DNA from 2 places in the Amycolatopsis sp. NPDC004368 genome. Region 2 is predicted to be linked to the other one. Evidence: riboswitches for the same ligand, from Rfam matches in the RefSeq annotation. Region 2 holds a riboswitch; the other holds the start of a gene.
What was found. A riboswitch is a leader RNA that binds a small molecule or an ion and turns the genes downstream of it on or off. The one in region 2 is predicted to bind cobalamin.
Positions count from the first base shown of each region.

Region 1: linked by a shared signal. The riboswitch ahead of ACWEOE_RS32385 (HoxN/HupN/NixA family nickel/cobalt transporter) and the one ahead of ACWEOE_RS00425 (hypothetical protein) in region 2 are both predicted to bind cobalamin.

Region 1 covers NZ_JBSGDT010000031.1:44,418-47,809, forward strand. Annotated here, with positions in the region: gene ACWEOE_RS32370 (STAS domain-containing protein) at 1-32, shown strand, start outside; gene ACWEOE_RS32375 (ATP-binding protein) at 34-402, opposite strand; gene ACWEOE_RS32380 (hypothetical protein) at 589-780, opposite strand; cobalamin riboswitch at 1,059-1,247, shown strand; gene ACWEOE_RS32385 (HoxN/HupN/NixA family nickel/cobalt transporter) at 1,275-2,357, shown strand; gene ACWEOE_RS32390 (winged helix-turn-helix transcriptional regulator) at 2,487-2,771, opposite strand; partial or broken gene ACWEOE_RS32395 (IS630 family transposase) at 2,772-3,272, shown strand; gene ACWEOE_RS32400 (LysR family substrate-binding domain-containing protein) at 3,289-3,392, shown strand, end outside.
Region 2 covers NZ_JBSGDT010000001.1:105,198-108,589, reverse strand. Annotated here, with positions in the region: gene ACWEOE_RS00435 (VanZ family protein) at 1-91, opposite strand, end outside; gene ACWEOE_RS00430 (Gfo/Idh/MocA family protein) at 351-1,247, opposite strand; cobalamin riboswitch at 1,277-1,412, shown strand; gene ACWEOE_RS00425 (hypothetical protein) at 1,426-2,055, shown strand; gene ACWEOE_RS00420 (CbiQ family ECF transporter T component) at 2,048-3,091, shown strand; gene ACWEOE_RS00415 (ABC transporter ATP-binding protein) at 3,088-3,392, shown strand, end outside.

The DNA of each region.
Region 1 (3,392 bases), on a different contig from region 2:
TTCTGTCCGATGTGGACGAAGCACTGGCCTGATTCAGCGGCCGAGGTCCACGTCGAGCACGGTTTCCGCCCACACCGTCTTGCCGGTGGCGTTCGGCGCCTGTCCCCAGGAGTGGCTGAGGGCATCGACCAGGTACAGCCCCCGGCCGCCCTCCGCGGTCGGCGTGCGGGGGCTCGCGAACTCGGCGCTGCCGTCGGACACCTCGACCCGGACGAAACCGCGGCGATGCCGCAGCCGCACCGCGACCGGAGGACCACCGTGCTTCAGCGCGTTGGACGCCAGCTCGTCGAGCACCGCGATCACGTCGTCGACCTGCTCGGCGACCGCGTGCCTCAGGTGCTCCCGGGCCCAGCTCCTGAGGTGCGCCAGCTCGTGGACGGAGCCGCTCAAAGCAAGAGTCACCGACTCCGGCTCCATTCCGCCCCCTTCGGGTGATGCCCCCACGCCGGCCCCCGGACTGGCGCGCGTTCCCGGCTCGGAGTACCCGCGAACTGACGCCGCAAACCGTCCGACCGCACAGTAGCCGAGCACTGCCGCTGTCGATCGCGACGGGGTGGTTCGGTGTCGAGGTGCCTGTTCCGCCGCTGGTCAGCCGGCGAGCGCGACCGCGATTCGCTCGCCGTCGCGCCGCAGCACCACCCACCCGTCGGCCGCGCGCTCGATGTCGTAGCCCACGCCGAGGTACCGGTCCAGTTCCTGATCCAGTTCCCAGCCGCCGGCGACGTGGTGGACCGGCTCGTCGATCGGCAAGCCACCGAAGGACTGTGCGGGGTGGCTCATGGGTTCTCCTCCACTTCGGACGCGAGCGATTCGAGGCGGGAAGCGGCCGAATGAGCTCGTCGGCGGGTGTGGATTTCACCGTCGGTGGTGATTCGAGGCCACGCGGCTCACCGGATTGGGCTAGGTGCGAAGTTTTTTCGTTTGCCCGAACCGGGTTTGCTCCGTCTCGGTAGCGGGTAAGCCGACCGGCCTTCGGCACCGCGGCCGGGAATGCGTACCCGAAGCGTCCGTTCGGGACAACGGGGACAACCGCTCTTGCCGCGTCAGGCCGGCCTTGCCTAGGCTGGGCCGGCCGTGGTGCTCGGGAAGCCGGTGTGGAACCGGCGCGGCCCTCGCCACTGTGATCGGGAAGGTCCGCTCCACCGCGACTGCGAAAGGACCGAGCCACTGGGACACCGCGTCCCGGGAAGGCGGAGCGCACCGTCGGACCCGTCAGCCAGGAGACCGGCCACGGCACCGGAAAACCTTCCACGAGGTGCTGGAAAGGCGGGCGGATGCGCGCACGTGAAGTGGTGTCGACGGTACTGGGCTCGCGGGGTGACCGCCTGCGGCTGGCCGGGGTGTTCGGGGTGATCGCCCTGCTGCACGTGGTCGCGTGGGGCGTGCTGCTCCTGCTGGTGGTGCCACGGCATCTGACGGTCGGTCACGAGGTGTTCGGCATCGGCCTGGGGGTGACCGCCTACACGCTGGGCCTGCGGCACGCGTTCGACGCCGACCACATCGCGGCCATCGACAACACCACCCGCAAGCTCATGGCCGACGGCAAACGGCCCGTCTCGGTCGGGTTCTGGTTCGCGCTGGGCCATTCGACCGTCGTGCTCGGGCTCGCCATGCTCGTCGCGCTCGGCGCCAAGGTGACCGGCACCCTCACCGACGACGACTCCGGTGCCCACCGCGTGCTCGGCATCGTCAGCACCGGTGTGAGCGGGCTGTTCCTCTACCTCATCGCGGTGCTGAACCTCGTGGTGCTGCGAGGGATCTTCCGGCTGTGGCGAGGCATGCGCCGTGGCGAGCTGGACGAAACCGCGCTGGAGGAACAACTCGCGCGGCGCGGGCTGATGAGCCGGCTGCTGAACCGGTTCACCCGGGCGATCACCCGCCCCGGCCAGATGTACCCCGTCGGCCTGCTCTTCGGCGTCGGCTTCGACACCGCGACCGAGGTGACGCTGCTGGTGCTGGCCGGCGCGGGCGCCGCCGGCGGGCTGCCCTGGTACGCCGTGCTCGTGCTGCCGCTGCTGTTCGCCGCCGGCATGAGCCTGCTCGACACCGTCGACGGCACGTTCATGAACTTCGCCTACCACTGGGCCTTCGCCGACCCGCTGCGCAAGGTCTACTACAACCTCACCATCACCGGCCTCTCCATCGCCGTCGCGTTCCTGATCGGCAGCGTCGAGCTGATCGCACTCCTGCACGACGACCTCGACCTCACCGACCCGGTCACCGGCTGGATCGCCGGGCTCGACCTCAACAACGTCGGCTTCGCCGTCGTCGGGCTGTTCGTGGTGGTGTGGGCCGTCGCGATCGCGTACTGGCGGTTCGCCGGGCTCGGGAAGAAGCCCCGGCCCGAGCACGGCTGACGCGCTGGGCACCACCGGTGCCGCGGCACACGATCGTCCTTTGTGGACGACCCGAGGTCCGCGGTTCACCGACGCGGTGCAAGCCCGCTGCCCGTCCTGGCGTGGCAAGCGATCGTGGCCGCGCGATGGTCAGTCGGAGTTCGCCTGGTCGTACTCCGCACGGTGGGCGCGAATGTCGTCGCGGTGGTCGTAGGCCCAGCGGGCCAGCGCCAGCACTGAGCTCAGCAGCGTCTGGCCGAGGGTGGTCAGCGCGTACTCGACCCGCGGCGGCACCTCCGGGTAGGCGGTACGCTCGACCAGGCCGTCGCGGGTGAGGTGCTTGAGCGTCAAGGTCAGCATGCGCTGGGAGATGCCGGGGATCACCTGGTGGAGATCGGTGTAGCGCAGGGACCCGTCGCCGAGTGTGCCGATCACGAGGACCGTCCATTTGTCGCCGACGCGGTCGACGACCCCCCGGATGAGGTCGGCGTCGTCGGCCCAACCGGCGCGGTGGACGAGAAAAGCCAGATACAGGCAATCGACCGAACCGCACCCATCCTGCCGCTGATGCCGTCGACGCCGGCGCGGATGACCCATGACTACGTTCGTCACGGCACTACCAGCTTGTTCGCGGCGTTCGACGTCTCCAGCGGGGCAGTGATCGCCCAGCACTATCGCCGTCACCGCCATCAGGAGTTCCTGCGTTTCCTCAAGCTGATCGACACCGCCGTTCCTGCGGAACTTGACCTGCACCTGGTGCTGGACAACTACGCGACCCACAAGACCCCGCAGGTCAAGAACTGGCTGCTCCGCCATTCCCGGTTCCACCTGCACCTCACCCCCACCAGCAGCTCATGGCTGAAGCTGGTCGAACGCTGGTTCGCCGAGCTCACCAACCGACGAGCCCGCCACAGTCCGGCTGGGCTGGTTCACCAGCGCCGGCACCTGGCTGGTGCCCCGCGCGCTGGCCGCACTGCGCCGCACACACCCGGGCATCACTGTCACGTCGCGCGAGAGCAGCACTCCGGCGCTGGTGCGAGCGTTGCGGGCCGGCAC
Region 2 (3,392 bases):
CGACGAGCAAGGGCCAGCAGAGCAACGCGTATGGCAACGCGATGGCCGTGATCGGGATGATCCCCCAGAAAGCGCGCAGCAAAGCACCCATGCGCTTCCCTTCTCGAGCCCCTCTGAACTGCTTCTTCACGCCTTCCCCAAGATCAACCTTCGCATTGCGCGCAGCAGTCGGCATGCCCAGCGGGCCGCACTATTCGGTGATCTTTCCGGTGGCGCGAAACGGCTTCCCGTGGTTCGGTCGAGGCGCGGACCGTCCATAGTGGATGCTGTGGACAACCCTGTGGAAGGATTTCCGGGGCTTGGCGAAAAGCCTTGTTTCACAACGGAAAACAAGGGCGGAGCCCTGTGTACTACCCGGCGAGCTCGCGGGCGCGCTCGATGAGCGCGGACAGGTGCAGGCCGCGCTGGACGTCGCACGGGTGTGTGGTCTTGCCGCTCGCGACCATGGCCGCGAAGTCGTCCAGCAGGGCCGTGTAGGACTCGCCGGCGGTGCCCGGTTTGCGCCCCAGCGTCCGGAAGCCGTGCGCACCGTAGACGGCGACTTCGACCACAGTCGGCTGGATCGGCAGGCGCAGCGAGAGCGTCGCGGTGCTCGTGGCGCCACCTTCGTGGGCGAACATCAGCTGCCACAGATCGTCGGGGCCGCGGTGGGCCGCGAGCACGTCGGTGATGGGGCCCAGCGCGGCGTCGAGCAGGTCGAACGCGTGCGGCCCGATGTCGGCGAGCGCGCCGCCCGATGCGTCGAGGCGCCAGGCCGACGTCGAATACTGCCCGCCGAGCAGTGCGCCCGACAGCCAGCGCGCGCCGCCGCCGCGCCAGCCGCCCGAGACGGCGAGGCCGTCGAGCCACTCGCGTGTCTGCTGGGAGAACCGCAAGGTCAGCATCACCAGCGACGCAACACCCGCCTGCGCCACCGTGTCGGCCAGCCGGCGCGCGCCCGCCAGGTCGGCGGCGATCGGCTTCTCCAGGATCAGGTGCTTGCCGGCCTCGGCAGCGCGTGTCGCGATCTCCGCCTGCACGGCGGGCGGCACGGCGAACGCGAGGGCGTCGACCAGCGAGAACAGCTCGTCGAGGTCGTCGGTGCCGACGGCACCGTGGGCCTCGGCCAGGGAGCGGGCGCTCTCGGCCCGGCGCGACCAGACGGCGCTGAGCTCGGTGCCGGGGTGCTCGGCCAGGCCCGGCGCGTGCACGGTGGTCGCCCAGGGACCGGTTCCGACGAGGCCGATGCGCAGCTGTCCGACGTCCACGCCCGGAAGTGTAGGTCTCTTCCGGCCGGTCGCCCCGGTGGGTTAACGTCGGTGAGCTGTACACCACGAACGGGGGAAGCCGGTGTGAATCCGGCGCTGACCCGCAACCGTGAGCGGCCCACCGTGGCCGTGAGCCGGATTGCCCGTCGTGGTCCGACTCGATGCGAGGTTCATCACCATGCGGCTGTTTTCTGCCCTTGCCGTGGGCGCACTCCTGATCGCCGCAGGCCTGTCCGGCGCGACTCCCGCCACCGCGACCGTGCCCGGGAAGGGCACCGCGGGTTACTGCCCCGACGCCACCGGTGTGACGGTGGTGGTCGACTTCCAGGACCTCGGTGGCGACACCCTGATCCGCTGCGCACCCGGGCCGCAGGCCAACGGCGTGGCCGCGATGCAGAACGCGGGTCTCGACCTCGCGGGCGTCGGCAAGTACGGCCTGGCGCTGATCTGCAAGATCGAGGGCAAACCCGCCGACCAGTCGTGCTCGGGTATGCCGCCCGAGAACGCGTCGTGGGGCTTCTGGACCGCCACCAACGGCGGCAAGTGGGCGTCGAGCCAGGTCGGCGTGCAGAGCTGGCAGCCGCCGGCCGGCAGCTTCGAGGGCTGGTCGTTCGCGCACAACAAGGCCTTCACGGACTACCCGCCGCCGCGTGTTGCGCCGGTGCGCAAGGCCAACCAGCCGACGGTGCACGACGTGTCCGTCGCCGAGAGCAGCAGTTTCCCGTGGGGTCTGCTGATCGGGTTCGTCGTGCTGGTGGTGCTCGTCGTCGCCGGGGTGACCGTGGGGCTGCGGCGCCGGCGTGCCTGAGTCACGCGCGCTGCACCCGGGCGCGTGGTGGGTGTGGGCGTTGGCGCTCGCCGTCGTCGCGAGCCGCACGACGAACCCGCTGCTGCTCGCGCTGGTCATCGCGGTGGCCGGGTTCGTGGTGGTGAACCGCCGAGGTGACGCGCCGTGGGCGATGGCTTTTCGCCTCTACGCGTGGGTCGCGGGCGTGATCGTGGTGTCACGGGTGGTGTTCCGCGTCCTCATCGGCGGCGAGGACGGCGGGCACGTGCTGTTCACGCTGCCCGCCATCCCGCTGCCCGCCGCGGCCGCCGGCATCGAACTGCTCGGGCCGACGTCGGCCGAAGAGCTGCTCGGCGGCTTCTACGACGGCCTGCGCCTGGCCACGATCGTGCTGTGCGTGGGCGCCGCCAACGCGCTGGCCAACCCGAAACGCCTGCTCAAAGCCGTGCCTGGGGCGTTGTCCGAGGTCAGCACGGCCATCACGGTGGCGCTTTCGGTGGCGCCGCAGCTGGTGGAGAGCGTGCACCGGGTCCGGCGCGCTCGGCGGCTGCGGGCGGCGCGTGGCCGGGGGTTGAAAGGGGTGATCGTGGTGGTGCTGGCCGACGCGATGGACCGCTCGCTGCTGCTGGCGGCGGCCATGGATTCGAGAGGCTACGGGCGGCGCGGCCACCTCGCCACGCGCGTGCGCTTGCTGATCGCGGCGTGCGTGCTCGCCGGGCTGGTGGGGGTATCGGTGGGGGTGTACGGGGTGCTCGACGGGTCGTCCGGCTGGCTGGGGGTGCCGATGCTCGTGGCCGGGCTTGCCGTGGCGGCGACCGGGTTCGTGCTGGGCGGGCGGCGGATCCGGCGCACGGCGTACCGGCCTGATCCGTGGCGGCTGCCGGAGACCGCGGTGGTGCTGTGTGGGGTCGTGTCGGCTGGGTTGGTTCTGGTCGTTTCGCCCGCGTCGCTGGCCACGTCGGTGAGCCCGCTGAGCTGGCCGGCGTTGCCGGTGCTGCCGGTGGTCGCCGTGCTGATCGCGGTGCTCCCCGCGTGGATCAGGCCGGTGGTCGCGTGATCGAGTTTTCGCAAGTCACGATCACCTACGACGGTGCTGCCCGGCCCGTGCTGCGCGGGGTCGACCTCGTGGTCGAGGAGGGCGAGCTGTGCCTCGTCGCCGGACGCACCGGGGTCGGCAAATCGACTTTCCTGGGCGCCATCAACGGGCTCGTGCCCCACTTCACCGGCGGCACGCTGGCCGGGCGCGTGCTCGTCGACGGCCTGGACACGGCCACGCACCCGCCGCGTGAGCTGGCGTCGGTCGTCGGGGTCGTGGGGCAGGATCCGCTGGCCGGGTTCGTCACGGACACCGTGGAGGA